One region of the Cobetia sp. 14N.309.X.WAT.E.A4 genome, then DNA from elsewhere that is predicted to be linked to it. Evidence: predicted binding sites of a transcription regulator. Region 1 holds the regulator's gene; the other holds the start of a gene.
The links. The regulator LexA, encoded in region 1, represses DNA repair genes until DNA is damaged. The targets are predictions, from matches to a motif close to TACTGTNTANNTANACAGTA.
Positions count from the first base shown of each region.

Region 2: the regulator LexA is predicted to act here: its motif matches at 7,358-7,377, upstream of OW493_RS15885 (YqiA/YcfP family alpha/beta fold hydrolase).

Region 1 is NZ_JAPNXT010000001.1:230,134-240,535, forward strand. Features, by position in the region: gene topA (type I DNA topoisomerase) at 1-2,364, shown strand, start outside; gene OW493_RS01025 (DUF6586 family protein) at 2,364-2,843, shown strand; gene OW493_RS01030 (hypothetical protein) at 3,097-3,336, shown strand; gene lexA (transcriptional repressor LexA) at 3,467-4,096, opposite strand; gene OW493_RS01040 (TetR/AcrR family transcriptional regulator) at 4,659-5,336, shown strand; gene OW493_RS01045 (L,D-transpeptidase) at 5,336-5,878, shown strand; gene nagZ (beta-N-acetylhexosaminidase) at 6,081-7,175, shown strand; gene OW493_RS01055 (mechanosensitive ion channel family protein) at 7,223-8,614, shown strand; gene OW493_RS01060 (hypoxanthine-guanine phosphoribosyltransferase) at 8,595-9,176, shown strand; gene OW493_RS01065 (S-methyl-5'-thioinosine phosphorylase) at 9,428-10,165, shown strand; gene mfd (transcription-repair coupling factor) at 10,282-10,402, opposite strand, start outside.
Region 2 is NZ_JAPNXT010000015.1:1,597-11,998, forward strand. Features, by position in the region: gene cysN (sulfate adenylyltransferase subunit CysN) at 1-99, shown strand, start outside; gene OW493_RS15860 (globin domain-containing protein) at 303-1,520, opposite strand; gene norR (nitric oxide reductase transcriptional regulator NorR) at 1,778-3,523, shown strand; gene cmoB (tRNA 5-methoxyuridine(34)/uridine 5-oxyacetic acid(34) synthase CmoB) at 3,619-4,647, opposite strand; gene cmoA (carboxy-S-adenosyl-L-methionine synthase CmoA) at 4,679-5,425, opposite strand; gene pgi (glucose-6-phosphate isomerase) at 5,630-7,333, shown strand; gene OW493_RS15885 (YqiA/YcfP family alpha/beta fold hydrolase) at 7,473-8,219, shown strand; gene parE (DNA topoisomerase IV subunit B) at 8,374-10,254, shown strand.

The DNA of each region.
Region 1 (10,402 bases):
CATTACGAGATCCTGCCCGGCAAGGAAAAGGTCGTCTCCGAGCTGACGCGCCTGGCCGAGAAGGCCGACACCATCTATCTCGCGACGGATCTGGACCGCGAAGGTGAGGCGATTGCCTGGCACCTGCGCGAGACCATCGGTGGCGACGATACCCGCTACAAGCGCGTGGTGTTCAACGAGATCACCAAGAAGGCGATCACGGCGGCCTTCGATGAGCCGGGCGATCTGAAGATGGACCGCGTGCATGCTCAGCAGGCGCGTCGCTATCTGGATCGTGTCGTCGGTTTCATGGTCTCGCCGCTGCTGTGGGCCAAGGTGGCTCGTGGGCTGTCGGCCGGGCGAGTGCAGTCGGTTGCCGTGCGCTTGATCGTCGAGCGTGAGCGTGAGATCCGTGCCTTCATTCCGGAAGAATTCTGGGATGTGCACGCAGAGCTTGCCGCGACCAGCGGCGAGGCGATCCGTTTCGAGCTGGCGCGTCAGGATGGCAAGGCCTTCCGTCCGACCAGCGAGAAGGAAACGCTGGATCGCATCGCGGCGCTGCGTACCGCTCGGCTCGCGATTTCCAATCGCGAAGACAAGCCGACCCGCTCCAAGCCGAATGCCCCCTTCATCACCTCGACCCTGCAGCAGGCGGCCAGCAGTCGTCTGGGCTTCTCGGTCAAGAAGACCATGATGATGGCGCAGCGCCTCTACGAGGCCGGTTACATCACTTACATGCGTACCGACTCGACCAATCTGTCGGCGGACGCGGTGGCCACCGCGCGGGACTTCATCGCTGAGGAATTCGGCGACAACTATCTGCCGCAGGCCGCCAACGTCTACTCCAGCAAGGAAGGCGCCCAGGAAGCTCACGAAGCGATCCGTCCTTCCGAGGTGGCGCGTCGCGCGACGGACCTCACCGGCATGGAGCGTGACGCGGAGCGTCTGTATGAGCTGATCTGGCGTCAGTTCGTCGCCTGCCAGATGGTGCCGGCAGAGTATCTGTCCTCGACCCTGACCATCGAGGTCGATGGCTACGAGCTGCGCGCCAAGGGCCGGGTGCTCAAGTTTGACGGTTATACCCGCGTGATGAAGCCGGCGGGCAAGAAGGAAGAGGACCAGTCACTGCCGGACCTGGCCATCGGCGAGGTGCTGGAGCTGGTCGAGCTGGACCCGCAGCAGCACTTCACCAAGCCGACGGCGCGTTACACCGAAGCCAGTCTGGTCAAGGAGCTGGAGAAGCGCGGCATCGGCCGTCCTTCGACCTATGCGGCCATCATCTCGACCATTCAGGATCGTGGTTACGTGGCGCTGGAAAATCGGCGTTTCTACGCCGAGAAGCTGGGTGACATCGTCACTGATCGTCTCAGTGAATCCTTTAAGGACCTGATGGACTTCGGCTTCACTGCGCGCATGGAAGACTACCTCGATGAGGTGGCCAATGGTCAGCGCAACTGGCGCGAGCTGCTGGATGCCTTCTACGCCGAGTTCAAGGCCGAGCTGGATCACGCCCAGTCAGAAGAGGGCATGCGCCCGAATCAGCCGGTGCCGACCGATATCGCCTGCCCGACCTGTGGTCGCGAGATGCAGATCCGTACCGCCTCCACCGGCGTCTTCCTGGGGTGCTCCGGTTACAACCTTCCGCCCAAGGAGCGCTGCAAGACCACCATCGACCTGTTGCCGGGGGATGAGGCGGTCGCCGCTGACGCGGATGAGAATGCCGAGACCGATGCACTGCGTGCCAAGCGCCGTTGCCCGATCTGCGCCACGGCCATGGACAGCTATCTGATCGACGAGCAGCGCAAGCTGCACGTCTGCGGCAACAGCCCGGACTGCGTGGGACATGAAGTCGAGCAGGGTCAGTTCCGCATCAAGGGCTACGATGGGCCGGTCATCGAGTGCGACAAGTGCGGTGCCGACATGCAGCTCAAGACCGGGCGTTTCGGCAAGTACTTCGGCTGCACCAACGAGGATTGCAAGAACACCCGCAAGCTGCTCAAGTCCGGGGAGGTCGCGCCGCCGAAGATGGACCCGATCCCCATGCCGGAACTTGCCTGCGTGAAGGTCGAGGATCACTACGTGCTGCGTGATGGCGCCAGTGGCCTGTTCCTTGCCGCCAGTCAGTTCCCCAAGAATCGCGAGACGCGTCCGCCGCTGGTCAGCGAGCTCAAGGCGCATGCCGACGAGCTGCCGGAGAAGTATCACTTCATCCTCAAGGCGCCGGAGAAAGACCCCGATGGCCGCCCGACGCAGATTCGTTTCTCGCGCAAGGCCAAGGAGCAGTTCGTGATGACGGACGAAGATGGCAAGGCGACGGGGTGGAAGGCGACCTTCGACAACGGCCGTTGGGTCGTCGAGGACAAGCGCAAGGGAGCCAAGAGCTGATGAGCCAGCGTGGCCGCACCAATCAACTGCTGTATCAGGCCGAGTTGCTGCTGGAGCAGGCGGCCGTCGCGACGCGTGATGAGCATGCCGTCGCACGGCGCATGGCCGGTGAGGAAGGGGCGCTGGCGTTGATGGAGCTGGCATTGGCCTCGTTGATCGAGGAGTGCGCCGCGTCGGCACGCTGGCCTGAGGGCAGCTGGCGCGAGCGGCTGGCCACACCGCCGACTCCCGTGGCGGAAATCGAGCAGTTGCGAAGCCTGCAGGCGCAGCCGGACAGTTGGTTGAGCCAGCTGGTGGCCGATATCACGCGTCTGCATGAAGAGGGCGGTGCTGCCCGGCGTGAGGAAGGCCAGGCGCGTGGCGATGGTCTCATCATCGCCGCGGCGGCCAATGCGCCTCTGGCAGAGCGTCTCGCCACGGCAGTCAGCGCCATGAAGGCGTTGCTGTCACACCTTCGCGAGTCGAATGTGGAGTGGTAGCGTCGCGCCTTGCCTGACCCGAAGGCGCTGGCATGTCACGCACCTGTCATTCAGGTGACGCCCTGGCATGACGGGTGCTAGACTGGCGGCATTGTGGCAAGCCCTGCATTCTCCGGTACGACCATGGCTCTGGCTGTGGTCGTACTTTTTTCTGCATTGTCGCCAGTGACTGCAAGTCGCAGGGCCTGCCCGCCGTCAAGCTGACGATCACAACGACGCCGGTATCCTCAGGATGCCGTGCAGGAGGAATGACGTGTCCGATCCCGCCGTACTTGAAATCGTGCAAATGGAAGATGGGGAAGTGATCCTGCGTGCCGCCGAGAGTGAAGGTGAGCCACTTCTCAGTATCCGCATCTCCGATGAAGCTGCCGATCTGCTGCGTGACAATCGCTTCGAGGTCGCGCGTGAGATGATCGACCACGCCATCACCCGCACCCGCCTGTGGGATGGCGAGGATGATGAAGACGAGCAGTCGGAAGGCATGGTGCACTGAGCACTTCCCGCATGTCTGCCTGTCACGAAAAAACCCGCCAATCGGCGGGTTTTTTCGTGGATGCCCTGATGGCGACAATCGTCATCTGCGCGTCAGCGCTGTGAGGACAGACTGCCTGCGAGCCTTGAGATCAGTGCAGGCCGCCATCGCGGATCACGCCCACGCCGAGGCCCTCGATTTCCAGGCTGTCCGTGCGCAGATCCACCTTGATGGGAGCGAAGTCCTCGTTCTCGGCTTCCAGCCATACGTAATGGCCATCGCGACGGAAACGCTTCACCGTCACTTCATCCCCCAGACGCGCCACCACGATCTGTCCGTCACGCACGCTGCTCGTGCGGTGCACGGCCAGCAGGTCACCTTCCAGAATGCCGACATCCTTCATCGAGACCCCGCGTACGCGCAGTAGATAGTCGGCGGCAGGCGAGAAGTAGTCACTGGGCAGCGGGCAATGGCGATCGATATGCTGGCTGGCCAGGATAGGACTGCCAGCGGCCACTTCCCCGATGACCGGCAGGCCCTGCTCGCTATCCTCTTCCGCCTCGGCCAGAGACGGCACGCGGATGCCCCGCGAGGTGCCCGGCACCATCTCGATGGCTCCCTTGCGTTTCAGGGCGCGCAGATGCTCTTCCGCGGCATTCGGTGAGCGAAAGCCCAGTGCCTGGGCGATTTCGGCACGCGTTGGCGGATAGCCTGAGGACTTGATGGTCTTGATGATGAAGTCGAAGACATCCTGCTGGCGCGGAGTAAGCGGCTGAGTCATGGGCATTGCCTTTGGCCTGGGCGGCATCTGAGCTGACGGCACGGGGTGTGCATCCATACAACTGTCATTGTATCCAGTCATGGCGGTCATGCAAGGCATCGTGGGTGCTTTGGCAGCAACGTTGCCGGCATCTTCGTCGACATCGACATGCTGACGCGAGACAGCGGGTGTCCGGGACACCCCATGACCATCCCGTCCCCGAGCGTCCCGCGTGAATGCGCGTCCTGCCGGTCTTGGCTGTCGAGTGTTTGAAACAACCAGCAATTGCCAGTCATGGCATGGACAGCTAGAATTATCTTGTTTCAAACGAATGTTCGTCGGGCGCATCAGGCTACCGGTACCTGACCCTGTGTGTCCTGTGCTTCTGTCCTGTGCTCGGGATACGGCTCGTGGCAGCCTCCGCCTCGGAGTCGCTGCCTGACACGCGGTGCGTGAAGACCGACATGTCGTTTGATTGACCTGCATGAGAAGAGTCGCCCCCGGGCCACGGCCTTGCCGTTTCCCGGGGGGACAAGGACTCCCGTGCCCCCTCGTGACTGATCACCTGACAAGGCATCCGCCCATGGCCCAGACCGATACCGTTACCCGTATCCTCGATACCGCCGAGGTCCTGTTCGCCGAGCGAGGCTTCGCCGAAACCTCGCTGCGCAATATCACCAGCAAGGCCAAGGTCAACCTGGCGGCGGTCAATTATCACTTCGGCTCAAAGAAGTCATTGATCCAGGCAGTGTTCGCCCGCTATCTCGACCCCTTCAGCGAGCGTTTCCATGCGGCACTCGACAGTGTCGAGCAGCAGCATGCCGGTCGTCAGGTGCCGCTGGAAACGCTGCTGGAAGTGATGGCGCGCACGGTGCTGGAGGTGCCGGCCGAGCGCAACAGCCTGCGTACCTTCATGCGCCTGCTCGGGCTTGCCTATACCCAGGGGCAGGGCCACATGCGTCGCTACATCCGCGAGCATTACGGCACGGTCTTCAGCCGCTTCGCCGAGCTCCTGAAGCTTGCGACGCCGGACCTGCCAGACAACGAGCGCTTCTGGCGTCTGCACTTCATGCTCGGCAGCGTGATCTTCACCTTCTCGGGACTGGACGCACTGCGCGATATCGAAGAGGCCGAATACGGCCATCACACCAGTGTGCGCGAGCTGATCCAGCACATGCGTCCGGTGGTGGTCGCGGCGATGGCGGCTCCGCTGCCGGCATCGCTCGGAGATGGTGATGCGGTCACCCAGGCGGCCAGCTGATGGCTTGCTGGGTGGCGGTGGATCTCACCCGCCAGCGTCTCGAGATACGCAATGACGCGCCGAGTGGCAGTCGTGATGCGCCGCCCCCCGCGGCTGACCCTGACACGCTGGTGCATGCCTGTGCGATCTCCAGCGGCCTCAACGGTATCGGCGAGCTCGATGGCAGCGGTTGCACGCCGACCGGCTGGCATGTGGTTCGCGCCGCGATCGGGGAGGGCAATCCGCGTGGTGCCGTCTATCGTGGGCGGCGCTTCACGGGAGAGGTGTTCACGCCTCGACTGGCCGCCGAGCACCCCGAACGCGACTGGATCCTGACGCGTATCCTGTGGCTCAGCGGTCGCGAGTCCGGCATCAACCGTGGCCGCAACGCGGCGGGACAGCGCGTCGACAGCCTGCGGCGCTACATCTACTTCCATGGTACGCCGTCCAGCGAGCCGATGGGCACCCCGGCCTCCCATGGGTGCATTCGTCTGCGCGATGAGGATCTGCTGTGCCTTTACCGGCATGCGCCGGCCGGAACGCCAGTGCTGTTGCACGCCTGACGCTGCGTTGCCTGGCGGCTGGTGCTCGCGACTGTTCGAGTCGCGCTCAGTCGGCTAGAATTGCGCCTTTCCTCGCGCCGGCCGCCTGTCCTGAGGCTTGTCTTCCAGGCTGCCGAGCCCCGTAACGACATGAAACCCTGCCGTGCGTGCCATGCCTTGCAGCGCATGACACGGCCAGCAGGCCATGGACAGGAAGGATGTCATGACACAGCCATTGGGCTCCGTAATGCTCGACGTCGAGGGGCATACCCTCACGTCTGACGAACGTGAACTACTGGCACGCCCCGCCGTCGGCGGCGTCATCCTGTTTGCGCGCAACTGTGCTTCTCCCGAGCAGGTGCTGGCGCTGTGCGGTGAGATCCGCCGCGTCAATCCACATCTGTTGATCGCCATCGATCAGGAAGGCGGACGGGTGCAACGGCTGCGCGAAGGCGTGACCCGCCTGCCGCCGATGCGCGCCCTGGCACATTGCTGCCTGGGACGTGACTGTGACGGCTGCGGTGATGATGCCCAGTCGTCAGGGCTCGGGTTTGCCCGTGACGCCGGCTGGTTGCTGGGCATGGAGATGGCCGCCATTGGCTGCGACATCACCTTCGCGCCGGTATTGGATATCGATGTCGCGGGTTCCACCATCATCGGCGACCGCAGTTTCGGGACGACTCCCGAGGACGTGATTGCCGTCGGGACCGCCTTCATCGAGGGCCTGCGCGAAGCTGGTATGGCAGCGGTCGGCAAGCATTATCCCGGTCATGGTGGCATCGCGGCGGATACCCACCGCGAGCGCGTGATCGACCCCCGCCCCTTCCGCGAGCTGCGCGAGCATGATCTCAAGCCCTTCGCGGCGCTGGCGGATCGCCTGGGTGGCGTGATGCCGGCTCATGTCATCTATCCCGACTTCGATGCGCGCCCCGCCGGCTTCTCGCCAAGCTGGCTGGGGCTGCTGCGTGAGGAGTTCGGTTTCAAGGGCGCCATCTTCTCCGATGACCTGGGCATGGCGGCTGCCGTGGCCGAGGGCGAGCCGGAAGTGCGCGCTCGTCTGGCACTGGATGCCGGCTGCGACATGGCGCTGGTGTGCAATGATCCCGCCGCCGCACGTGCCGTGCTCGACAGCCTCGATGGGGATGAGCAGCGCAATGCCGGCAAGCGTCAGGCGCGTCTGCGCTACGGGCGCGCCCGCCCCACGCTCGAGGGCCTTGCGGGGCTGTCTCGCTGGCGGCGTACCCATGCACGTCTCGAGGCGCTGGCGGCCAGTCAGCCGCTCGAGCAGGTGGCCATGCCATCGGGCTTGGCTGAATGAGCCAGCCTTGAGGGGCTTTTCCTCCAGACGTCACCCAAGGACTCCACATGGCTGAGAAATCCGCCACCGAGGCGGCTGCCGACAAGCTGGCGGCGCCTGCCGAAGAGATGATCAATCACTGGGTCGAGCCGCTGCGCAACTGGGTGGAGCAGACCTTCGGTCTGCCACTCTGGGGGATCAACCTCGCCCTGGTGCTGGTGGCCGTGGTCGTGCTGCATCTGAGCGAGCGCATTCTGCTCAGTCGCCTGGCCGTGCATGCCGAGAAGAGTCGCAACCTGTGGGATGACGCGCTGCTGCACGGGCTGCGCCATCCGCTGTCTCTGTGGCTCTACAGCATGGGGTCGCTGGTCGCGCTGGACATTCTTGCCCATCAGTTCGCGCCCGGCAGCCTGGAGGCCTATCTGGGCACGGTGCGCCAGATCATCACCCTGCTGGCGCTGGCCTGGGCGTTGATTCGCATGATCAAGCGCTTCGAGTCGCTGCGTACCACGCCACCGCCCGGCACCAACGTCAACGCGATGGATGCCACCACGGCCTCGGCGATTAGCAAGCTTCTGCGTGCCGTCGTGATCGTGCTGGTGGGTCTGGCCATCCTGCAGAATCTCGGTGTGTCACTGTCCGGCGTGATGGCCTTCGGTGGGGTCGGCGGTATCGCGGTGGGCTTCGCCGCGCGTGATCTGCTGGCCAACTTCTTCGGTGCCCTGATGATCCATCTCGACCGTCCATTCAAGGTCGGTGACTGGATTCGCTCGCCGGACCGCGAGATCGAGGGCACCGTCGAGGACATCGGCTGGCGGCTGACGCGCATCCGCACCTTCGACATGCGTCCGCTCTACATCCCCAACGCCATCTTCACCAGCATCGCGGTGGAGAATCCGTCACGGATGTACAACCGGCGCATCTTCGAGACCATTGGCTTGCGTTACGAAGATGCCACCCGGGTCGGTGACATCATCACCGCGGTCCGCGAGATGGTGGAAGGGCATGACGAGATCGACCAGACGCGGACCCAGATCGTGAACTTCAACAGCTACGGTGAACACTCGCTGGACTTCTTCGTGTACGTCTTCACGCGCACCACCGACTGGGTGAAGTATCACGCCATCAAGCAGGATGTGCTGCTGCGCATCCATGACATCATCCGTGAGCACGATGCACACGTGGCCCTGCCGGGGCAGCGCCTGCACTTCGCTGACGTGCTGTCCCTCGAGGGCGCTGCTCCTCAAGGCGACACGAATGCTGATCGCGAGTCGTCCTCGCGCCGACCGCAAGACGAACAGGACGGCAAGGCCGCTGAAGCCTCGCCGTCACACGCTGCGCAGAGCGGGTCCCGCCGTTCTGCTTCATCCTCCGCTGCTACATCCTCTGCCACGTCCGCCCGACGTGGAGATGAGGCCAGTGATACCCAGGAAACTCCCGATGCTGACTCCGACGCCTGACTCCCTGAGCGCCCTGCATGCCGAAATGCGAGACGTGATGGACAACGCCGACTGCCTGATTCCCCAGGCAGAGCTGGAGGTCGCACTTGATCGCATGGCCGGGGAGTTGACCCGCAGCCTTGGTGATCGCATGCCGATCTTCTACTGCGTGATGAATGGCGGCCTGATTACCGCAGGTCAGCTGTTGACCCGACTCAAGTTCCCGCTGGAAGTCGATTATCTGCACGCGACGCGTTACCGCGGTGCCATGCGCGGTGGCGAGCTGTTCTGGCGCGTCAATCCGGAACTGCCGATGGCCGGTCGTGACGTGGTCATCGTCGATGACATCCTCGATGAGGGTGGCACCCTGGCGGCCATCATCGAGTACTGCCGTGAAGCGGGTGCGCGCAGCGTGTCCAGCTGTGTGCTGGTGGACAAGAAGCACGATCGCAAGGCCTATCCGGGCTTCAAGGCCGACTTCTGTGGTCTGGATGTCGAGGACCGCTTCCTGTTCGGTTTCGGCATGGATTACAAGGGCTACTGGCGCAACGCGCCGGGCATCTACGCGCCCAAGGGGCTGTAACGTTCCTGAAGACGAGGCGGTTTCGTCGCGCTGCCGTCTTGTCTCACCATCGCAGCCACGCCTGCATGTGATCACCACCCGCCCGGGCCACCGCGGCGGGTGGTGTCGTTTTCGGGGCCTTTTCTCGTCTCTTGGCGCAGAGCGTGACGATTGTGCTTGTCGTTGTCGGTTGGCTCGGAGTAGCGTTCGCTCAGGGCCGAAGCGTTCGGCCCTTGAGAGATTCCTGCACATGGGTGGCGAGGAGACAGGGGATGCTGGCAGTCATCGGGGGGACCGGGTTCGGCCATTGGCCGGGTCTGGAGGTGCTCAAGCGGGGTGGTCAGGAAACTCCCTTGGGGGCGGCGTCCTGCGGGGTGGTGCAGGGGCGGCTCGGCGGCAGGTCGATCCTGTTTCTGGCGCGGCATGGTCAACCCCACAAGATGCCGCCGCATCGAATCAATTATCGCGCCAACCTGTGGGCGCTCAAGCAGGCCGGGGCGACTCACGTCGTTGGCGTCAACTGCGTGTCAGGTATCGACCCGACGCTTGCGCCGGGCACGCTGGTGGTCCCGGATCAGTTGATCGATTACACGACGGGGCGCGAAGGCTCGTTCTTCGATGGCCGTTTCAAGCCGTTCCAGCATGTGGCATTCGCCTGGCCGTATCACCGTGTCTGGCGCGAGGAGCTGCATTCGGCGGCCTCTGACGCGGGACTGGCGATCCAGGCAGGCGGAGTGCTGGGCGTGGTGCAGGGGCCGAGACTGGAAACCGCGGCCGAGATTCGTCTGATGGCGCGCGATGGCAATACGTTGGTGGGCATGACGGGGATGCCCGAGGCCGTGCTGGCCCGTGAACTCGAGATGGAGTACGCCAGCCTGTGCCTGGTGATCAGTCACGCGGCCGGGGTCGGGGAGGAGGAGCCGACGAGGGCCGGAACGGAGTCGGTGATCGAGGCAGGCATGCCGCAGGTGCAGCGCTTGCTGGCGGCGCTGCTGGCACGCCATGTGTGAGGCGCTTGTCCCTGGGAGGTGAGGCGGTCTGCCTGCCAGAAAAACGGCCTGCATCAGCGATGCAGGCCGTTTTCATGTTCCGCGTATTTTCACGTGCACAGAGGTGAGTGGGTGCGTCAGGCCGCCTGGGTCTTGGCGTTGAGCAGCTCAAGCAGGGATTCGCAGAAGCTGAAGCGCGCCTCGGCGTCTTCCATCTCGGTGGTGAAGCGCAGCGTGTCGGCACCTTCCAGCCTGTAG
Region 2 (10,402 bases), on a different contig from region 1:
TGGGCCGCGTTTGAAGCCGATCTCAACGCGCTGGTACGCAAGCACTTCCCGCACTGGGAAGCCCGCGACGTGCGTGAGCTGCTGGGCCGTGGCAACTGAGTCTTTGCAACTGAGCCTTGGCAACATGAGTCGCGGTAACGGAGTCGAGCCGGCACGGTCGACTCCGTCGCATGACCCGATAACAACAACGCTGGACACGCGATAACAACACGGCCTGCTAGATATGAAGCCGGAGAACGCAGAAGCCCCCATGGCCGCAAGGCGATGGGGGCTTATTGCATGGTGCGGGTCACGTCAGCGCATCAGGCGGCAGCGGCGTCGATGGCAAGCGGTGTGGAGGGGCCGAAGTGCTCATGATGGCACTGGGTGAGCGGTACGCCGATGCGATTGAGGTGCTGGATCATGCTCTGCATGAAGCCATGCGGACCGATCACGAAGGCCTGCAGGGACTCGGCACTGGCACCTGTCGCGGCAATCTGACGTGCCAGCCAGTCGCGCTCGATGATGCCCAGGTGCGCATGCGTCGGCAGAGTGTCAGCCTTCTCGTAGCAGACCTGATAATGCAGCTGCTCAGGATACTGCGCGACCAGTGATTGCAGCGTGGTGTCGAAGGCATGTACCTCGGGATTGCGGGCCGCATGCAGATAGATCACCTGACGGCCCGCCGCGAGCGCTGCCTCCAGCAGCGAGAGCATCGGTGTCTGGCCGACCCCGGCAGACAGCAGCAGTACCGGGGCCTCGGGGCTCTGGGGCGCGGCATGCTCGAAGGTCAGCTCGCCGGCCGGCGGCAGCAGATCGATCTCGTCACCCACGTTCAGCGCATGCAGATACTGGCTGGACTGGCCGTGGTCTTCACGCTTGACAGAGATACGGCAGAAGCGCTCGTCCGGCGCGTGTGACAGGCTGTAATGACGGTGGATCACGCCCTGCGGCGTCGTCAGGCGCATGCCGATGTACTGGCCCGGCAGGAAGGAGAACATCGGACCTTCCACTGGCGCCAGGTACAGCGAGCGAATCTCGCGGCTCTCGTCCTCCGTGCGCACGATGCGAAAGCGGCGCAGCCCCTGCCAGCCGCCGCGAGTGGCAGCGAAGCTGTCGTAGCGGCCCTGCTCGGCGGCGATCAGCACGGCGGCCAGCTCTCCGTAGAGGGCGCCCCAGGCGTCGGCGATCTCCGGCGTGACGGCGTCTCCCAGCACCTCACCGATGGCGGCCATCAGGCACTCGCCGACGATGGGGTAGTGCTCGGGCAGGATATTGAGCGAGACGTGCTTGCTGACCACGGGCGCGAGCAGGCGGTCCACCGCCTCACGCGAGTGGCGTGCGCCGACATAGGCGAGCACGGCGCCGGCCAGCGCACGGGCCTGACCCCCACTGGCCTGGTGCGTCTGATTGAACAGCGGCTTCACTTCGGGATAGCGCTCGAACATCAGCGGATAGAAGCGCGCGGTAATGGCGTTGAGGTGCTCGGCGACGACGGGAGCGGTGGCGGCGATCAGGTCTTCCTGGGCGTTGGTCAGCATGACGGTACCTCGTGATGAATGTCGCCATGAAGAGAGCAAGGGCCATGCCAACTCGTCAGGCCAGTATCCATGCGTCCCCGAGAGTGGTGATGTGAAAAATACACGACGTGAGAATGTGTCAAGATGACATCTTGCGTGTCATGATGACATCATCTGTCGCCATGACGATGTCTTGCGACACGCCGTCGCGTGAGCAGCGTGCTCATCACCCAGTACCTCGCCCGCCATTTCCGGTTGACTGACGTCAGGAATCCCGCATGCCCGAGACTCCCTTGCCACGCAATGATACGCCCCTTGCCGCCCTGAACGCCTGGCTTGCTGCCTGGTTGACGGAAGAGGAGGGTGGCAAGCGGCGTGCCTTGCCATGGACCCGTCTGCTGGCCGCGATCATGCAGCGTCTGCCCGGTGAGGCCGCGACGCTGATGCGCTATCTGCCGGAGCGTGACGAGTTGCTGCCGCTGGCCACGCATGGGCTACCTGCCGAGGTGCGCGGTCGGCGCTTTGCGTTGTCAGAGCATCCGCGGCTCAAGGCGATTGCCGAGCACACCGGTGTCTATCGCTTCGCGGTGGACAGTGACTTGCCGGACCCCTTCGATGGCCTGCTGGGGGAAGTACATGGGCCGGATCTGCTGGTGCACGACTGTGCGGGTATCGCGCTGCGCGAAGGGGGCAGGTTGCTGGGCGTGATGACCTTCGATGCGCTGACACCCGGCGTGCTGGCCCCGCTGGAAGCGCTGGAGATTCGGCAGATCGGCGATGCCGAGCTGGCAGACGTCCTGGCTCAGGAGTATCAGGAGCATCAGGAGCTTCATGACCTGCTGACGCTGCCCACCTGCTGTCTGGCGCTGGCATCACGGCTTGAGCGTGGGGCCGCTCCGCTGACCGGCATGCCAGCGCTTGCGCCGGGCATGACACCGCAGGCCCAGAGGACCTGTCCGCAGCGCGGGCCAGCGATGGCGAGACTGGAGGCACAGCTGGAAGCGGTGGCCGATACCGACATGACGGTGCTGGTGACGGGCGAGACCGGGGTGGGCAAGGAGGGCGTGGTCCAGCGGTTGCACGATGCGTCGCGTCGCGCCAGTCGGCCTCTGGTGCGCATCAACTGTGCCGCGCTGGCACCGGAACTGGTCGAGAGTGCGCTGTTCGGGCATCGGCGAGGGGCCTTCTCCGGCGCGTCCCATGATCACCGTGGCCATTTCGTGATGGCCGATGGCGGCACCCTGCTGCTGGACGAGATCGGTGAGCTGCCACTGGCGCTGCAGCCCAAGCTGCTGCGGGTGCTGCAGGAAGGTGAATTGCAGCCGCTGGGCAGCGATCGCGTGGTCAGGGTGGACGTGCGCGTCATCGCGGCGACCAATCGTGATCTCGAGGCCGAAGTCGCCGCCGGGCATTTCCGCGAAGATCTCTACCACCGCCTGAGCGTCTATCCGCTCAGGGTACCGCCGCTGCGTGAGCGCGGACGAGCGGATCTGCTGGCGCTGGCGGGAACCTTTCTCGAGCACAACCGCACGCGCCTCGGGCTGGGCAATCTGCGCCTGACGCCGGCGGCGGAGCGTCTGCTGTGTGACTACCCGTGGCCCGGCAACGTGCGTGAGCTGGAGCACTGCCTGAGTCGTGCCGCCCTGCATGCGCGCCTGGCGCAGGGGGCTCATCCGACGCGCCTGCGCGCCGATGGGCGTCAGCTGGTGGTGATCACGCCGGAGTTGCTGGGGCTGGAGGCGAGTGCCGAGGTGGCGCACGAGCAGGCCGGTGGCATTGCCCTCCACGCCGCACAGGAGGGGCATGGCACGATTCAGGCGGGGAGAGCGAACCCGGCGCAGCGTCATGTCCTGCAGGACATCGATGAAGCGCTGGGGCTGCGTGATGCCACCGAGGCGTTTCAGCGCGAGCACATCTCGCGGGTCTGGCTGGCGAGTGATCGCAACTGGGCAGAGGCCGCGCGCAGGCTCAAGGTCGATCGCGGCAATCTGTATCGACAGGCCCGGCGGTTGGGCATCGTGTGAGGCGAGAGACGAAGACGGCGGTGCTCGATGAGCGCCGCCGTCGTGTGTCGTCTGCCCTGGCGCAGACACCGCTGGGAGAGAAGGTGCTGCGCAGATCAGGCGCGCGTGGCGATCAGCACCGCACGCCGTGGTGCCGGATGGCCTTCACGGGTCAGGCGTGGGTCGTCAGGGTCGAGGAAGTCACTCAGCGAGTGATAGGTCATCCAGTCGGTCGAGCGTTGCTCATCCAGCGTGGTCACCGCTTCATCGACGATGCGCACGTCCTTGAAACCGGCGCGCTCACACCAGTGGGCCAGCGCCCGGGAGGACGGCAGGAAGTAGACATTGGGCATGGCGGCGTAGCGCTCGCCGGGCATCAGTACCGTCGTCACGTCACCTTCCACCACCAAGGTCTCTAGCACCAGTTCGCCGCCGGGGCGCAGGGCATCGCGCAGCTGGAAGAGGTGATCCATCGGCGAGGGGCGATGATAGAGCACCCCCATCGAGAACACGGTGTCGAAGGCGGCCATCTTCGCGGGGACGTCCTCGATGCCCACCGGCAGGAAGTGCAGGTTGCGCCCCTGGGGGTGATCCGCGCCGATGAAGTGACGCACGGCATGGAACTGGCAGTAGAAGCGCGGGGAAGGGTCGATCACCAGCGTGAAGGCGGCACCAGCGCCGACCATGCGCCAGCCGTGGTAACCATTGCCGCCCCCGACATCCAGCACGCGACGGTGAGTGAGATCCGACAGATGCGGCGCGAGGCGCTGCCACTTCCAGTCGGAGCGCCATTCGGTATCGATATGGATCTCGTCGAGCTGATAGGGGCCCTTGCGCCACGGCATCATGGCGCGCAGCAGATTCTCGCTCTGGCGTTGCTGCCCCGTGCTCAGGCCTGTCGGAAAGCATGCACCGACACGGTCGGCATCCAGCTGCACCTCGCGCTCGTCAGGTAGCGTCGGCAGCTTCTCCAGTGCCCCATGCCAGGCCTTGAGGTCAGCATGGCGCTTGCGGTCCAGACCCTTGGCCAGTTGCTCGGGCAGGGCGCCCAGCCAGCGGGCGAAGCCGTCACCGACGGCGCCTGGCTCACAGGCAAGCTCGGTGAAGGCGCGGTAAAGATCACGATCGTAGGGGGAAATGCTCATGCGCTGGGTCGGGTCCGTGTAGGCGTAGCGGTCATTCGGCGGCTTTGAAAGCGACCATCGAGGCAAAGTTCAGGTATTGCAGCCAGGTGTGGCTGCGCGCGAAGCCGGCGCGTGCCAGGCGCGCATGGTGAGTGGCGAGACTGTCGGGCTTCATCACGTCCTCCAGCGCTTCGCGTTTCTGCGAGATCTCGAGGTCGGAGTAGCCGTTGGCGCGCTTGAAGTCGTGATAGCGCTCGATCAACCAGGCGTTCTCGACCGGGTCGTCGCTGATGATCTTCTCGGACAGGATCAACACGCCGCCGGGCTCCAGCGCCGCAAACAGCTTGTCGATCACGGCGTCGCGGTCCTGCGGCGGCAGAAACTGCAGGGTGAAGTTGACCACGATCATTCCGGCAGGCTGGTACTCCAGGGTGCGGATATCGGCTTCACTGACGTTGATGCGATGGTCCGGGAAGGCGTCGGCGAGCTCGCGGCTGGCGCGCTCGACCATCGGCCGGGACAGATCGACGGCTTCGATCTCGATGTCCTGGGCCGCCATCTCACGTGCCAGTGCCATGCTGGCAGCCCCCAGCGAGCAGCCCAGATCATAGACGCGTGCGCCAGGGCGCAGGTGGGCGCGGGCCATCAGCCCCAGCATGGCGATGATCTGACCGTACCCCGGCACCGAACGGCGCAGCATGTCCGGGAAGCAGCTGACGACCTGTTCGTCGAAGGAGAAGCTGGCAACACGGTCAAGGGGTGTCGTAAATATCGCGTCACGGTAAGATGCATCACTCATGGATCAAGGCTTCATCGGGCAGAGGGCCTGGGCGACATGCCATTGGCCGGGGAGCGGCTGGGCTGAGTGCCCTGCTGGGCCCGCCATTCTACGCATTCGAGGTGCCTGACGCACCCGCCGCGGCTTACCGATGATGCCTCCATCAACCGATTTCTGACCGGGCCACGCAGGGCCGGTCGCGACACTTCAAGGAGAGAGGTGGCCATGTCCACTCCATCGTCTGCACGTTCTGCCCGCCGTAACAGTCAGGCCTGGCAGGCCCTCGCGCGTCATCATCAGGAGCAGATGGCCGATGTGCACCTGAAGGACCTGTTCGCCGAGGATGCGGCGCAAGGGCGCGATCGAGTGACGACCTTCACCCGTTCTGCCGCGGGCCTGCGCCTGGATCTCTCCAAGCAGCGTCTCAAGCAGGAGACCCTGGAGCTGCTGCTGGAGCTGGCGCGGGAAACCGGTGTCGAGCAGGGCATCAAGCGTCTGCTGGCCGGTGAGCACGTCAATCGCTCGGAAGATCGCCCGGCCCTGCACGCGGCCCTGCGTCTGCCACGCTCAGCAAGTCTCGAGGTGGATGGCGAGGATGTGGTACCTGCCATCCACGAGAGCCTCGAGCGGCTCGCCGAGATGGTCGAGACCTTCCATAGCGGGCAGTGGCGTGGCGCCACCGGCAAGCCGATCACCGATGTGGTCAATCTGGGGGTCGGTGGCTCGGACCTGGGGCCGCTAATGGTCTCGAGCGCGCTGAGCGATTGCCGTCCCAAGGGCGTCCATGAGGTCGGCGTGCACTTCGCCTCGACCATGGATGGCTCACAGCTGGCGGACTACCTGCAGTCCTTCAGTCCGGAAACCACCTTGTTCATCCTGTCGTCCAAGTCATTCTCCACCATCGACACGCTCTCCAATGCGCGCACCGCGCGTGACTGGCTGAAGTCGCGCCTTGACCCGCAAGGCCGTCTGGAAGGACTGATCAATCGCCAGCACTTCATCGGCGCTTCCGCCAAGCCGGAGAAGATGAGCGAGTGGGGCATCGCACCGGAACATCAGCTGCTGTTCTGGGACTGGGTCGGCGGGCGCTACTCGCTGTGGGGCACCATCGGACTGCCCATCGCGCTCAATGTCGGCATGGACAACTTCCGTCGCCTGCTGGCGGGGGCGCATGAGCTGGATGAGCATTTCCGCACCGCACCGCTGGAAGACAATCTGCCGGTATTGCTGGCGCTGGCGGGTATCTGGAACAACAACTTCCTCGATATTCGCGCCCACTCCATCCTGCCCTACGACGGCCGCCTGGAATACTTCGCCAGCTACCTCGAGCAGCTGGAAATGGAATCCAACGGCAAGTCGGTCACCAACGATGGCGAGATGGTCGATTACTCCACCTGCCCGGTGCTGTGGGGCCAGCTGGGCCCGAACGCTCAGCATGCCTTCTATCAGCTGCTGCATCAGGGCACCCAGGCAGTGGAATGTGACTTCATCGCGCCGATGCGTCGCTATGACCACGTCGAGGACGCCGAGACCCGTGCCCACCTCAAGGCGCAGCACCGTCTGACACTGGCCAACTGCTTTGCCCAGTCGCGCGTGCTGATGCTGGGCGATGACGCGATACCGGGTGACGAGGCCCAGCCGAATCACAAGCGTTATCGTGGCAATCAGCCCTCGACCACCCTGCTGCTGGAAGCGCTGACGCCGGAAACCCTGGGGGCCCTGATCGCGCTTTACGAGCAGAAGGTCTTCGTCCAGGCCACCATCTGGGACATCAATCCGTTCGATCAGTGGGGCGTGGAGCTGGGCAAGCAGATCGCCACCGCGACGGAAGCGACCATGACCACGGGAGAAGGCTTCGAGCAGCTGGACGCTTCCAGTCGTGCCTTGATCGAGTCCGTGTGGGCCGCCCAGGGGCAGGACCCGCGCTGACGGGGGATCACGCAGGCGATCATCCTCTGTTGATTTATACAGTATTCTCGCTATCCTATATGGGAATCAATCGTTTACACTAGACACCTTGCCGCGAACCGAGCGTGAGCCGTTCGGTTCGCGCGTGTCGGGAGCGCTGATGAGCCGTCCCCATTACCCTGCGCAGGCAGGCGTTGTCGTTCCTCCGGTCAGGGGCGTGTTGTACCTGCATGGTTTCAACTCGGCCAGTTGCTCGCCCAAGGCGCAGTTGATGAAGCGTGCGGCCGCCGAATTCGGTCTGCCCTGCGTCGCGCCTGACATCCCACCGCAACCCGCTGCCGGGCAGGCGGTGGTGGAGGAGGCCTACCAGGCGCTCTGCGCGCAGTTGGATCTCGACCCGGCTGACCCTGCCTGTGACGACGCCATCGTGGTGATCGGCAGCTCCATGGGTGGCTTTCTGAGCACCTGGCTTGCCGCGCGTGAGGCTGCGCGACTCGATGGACCCCAGGGCTGCGAGCAGAGCGTATGGCGTCAGGGGCCGCGCACGGTATTGATCAACCCAGCCGTGCGCCCGGTCAGGCTCGTCACGGCATGGCTGGGGTCGACCCATGCCAACCCCTATACCGGCGAGTCCTTCACCGTCACCGAAGCATTCGGTCCGGCGCTGGCCGCACTGGAAGCGATCCCCGTCACGCCGCAGCGCACCCTCGTGCTGCTTGCCACGGCGGACGAGACATTGGACGTCAACGATGCCGCAAGCCTCTATCAGGATTGCCGGCTGATCCTCACGCCGGGAGGGGATCATGGATTTGCCAGACTGGCGGAGTACCTGCCTGCCATCATGGCGCATGCCGGCCATCGTCTGGCCCCGTCGCTTGCGACATCCTTCCACGTCGCACCCTGCTAACGTGTCGAGGACGGTTGGGCGTGCGGGCCGGACAGGAAGATGAATCCGTCATCGGATCGTTCGGCCAGCGGCGACTCTCTTCAGAAAATCAGGCAGAGGCATCGCCATCCGTGATGCGTCTGCCGGACGTCAACACCAAGGACACAAGGCTGCGATGAGTCAGTACAGCGCCAGTTCCATCGAGGTTCTCTCCGGCCTCGAACCGGTCCGCAAGCGGCCCGGCATGTATACCGATACCACTCGGCCCAACCACCTGGTCCAGGAAGTCATCGACAACTCCGTCGATGAGGCGCTGGCGGGTCACGCGAAGGAAGTACGCGTGAAGCTGCTGGAAGACGGCAGTATCGAGGTGGCGGATGATGGTCGTGGCATGCCCACTGACATCCACCCCGAGCATGGTGTGACCGGGATCGAGCTGATCCTCACCAAGCTGCACGCGGGGGGCAAGTTCTCCCAGGACAGCTATCGCTTCTCGGGCGGCCTGCACGGCGTGGGGGTCTCGGTGGTCAACGCCCTGTCGACACGCCTTGAGGTGGAAGTCTGCCGTGAGGGTCTGCGTCAGCGCATTGCCTTCGAGAATGGCGAGAAGGTCGAGGAGCTGAGTCAGATCGGTACCGTCGGCAAGCGCAATACCGGCACTCTGGTGCGTTTCTGGCCGGACGAGAGCTACTTCGACAGTCCGCGTCTGGCGATGGCGCGCCTGCGTCACCTGCTGCGCGCCAAGGCGGTATTGTGCCCGGGGCTCAAGGTCGTGCTGACCGAGACGGATGGCAGCGAGACGGCCTGGCATTACGAGGATGGCCTGCGCGACTATCTGCTCGGCGCCACCGATGGTTTCGAGCGACTGCCGGAATCGCCGTTCGTCGGTCATTTCGAGGATGAGGAGCATGGCGTCGACTGGGCCATCCAGTGGCTGCCGGAAGGCGGCGAGCTGGTGCAGGAGCCCTACGTCAATCTGATCCCCACGCCGCTGGGCGGCACCCACGTCAATGGCCTGCGTTCCGGCCTGCTCGAGGCGCTCAAGGAATTCTGTGACTACCGCAGTCTGCTGCCGCGTGGCGTCAAGCTGAGTGCGGATGACCTGTGGGAGCGCGCCGCCTTCGTGCTGTCGGTGAAGATGCTCGATCCACAGTTCGCCGGTCAGACCAAGGAGCGCCTGTCCTCGCGCAGCGTCGCGGCCTTCGTCTCCGGCGTGGTCAAGGACGCCTTCTCGCTGTGGCTCAATCATCATGTCGACCAGGCCGAAGCGCTGGCGGAACTGGTGATCTCGGCGGCCCAGCGCCGTCTGAAGAGCGCCAAGAAGGTCGCGCGCAAGAAGGTCACTTCCGGGCCTGCGCTACCGGGCAAGCTCTCGGACTGCTCAAGCTCCGACCCTGCCGACAGTGAGCTGTTTCTGGTCGAGGGGGACTCGGCTGGCGGCAGCGCCAAGCAGGGTCGCAACCGCGAGACCCAGGCGATCCTGCCGCTGCGCGGCAAGATCCTCAATACCTGGGAAGTCGAGTCGCATGACATCTACTCCTCCCAGGAAGTCCACGACATCGCGGTCGCCATCGGGCTGGACCCGGGCTCGGATGATCTCACCAAGCTGCGCTACCACAAGGTCTGCATCCTGGCGGATGCCGACTCCGATGGCCTGCACATCGCCACGCTGCTGTGCGCGCTGTTCGTGCGGCACTTCCCGGCGCTGGTGGATGCCGGACGCGTCTTCGTCGCCATGCCGCCGCTGTATCGCATCGACCTGGGCAAGGAAGTCCATTACGCCCTGGACGAGAGCGAGAAGGCGCACATCCTCAAGCAGCTCGAGAGCAAGCGTGGCACGCCCAACGTGCAGCGCTTCAAGGGGCTGGGTGAGATGAACCCGCTACAGCTGCGCGAGACCACCATGGCACCGGACACTCGCCGCCTGGTGCAGCTGACGCGCAGTGCGGATGACGGCACCCACGAGATGCTCGACATGCTGCTGGCCAAGAAGCGCGCCAGTGATCGCAAGAGCTGGCTCGAGGACTACGGCAACATGGCCGATATCGAGGTCTGATCATCGGTTGAGCTTTCACAGCCTTTGAACTTCGAAAGCCAACTGGGCTTCGAGAGCAGCTGAACTTCGAAAGCCAGACAAGCTGCGCGACAGCATTCTTTCGGGAGCGCCAGAGTCAGGCGCTCCCCGGTTTTACGCTCGTAATCAA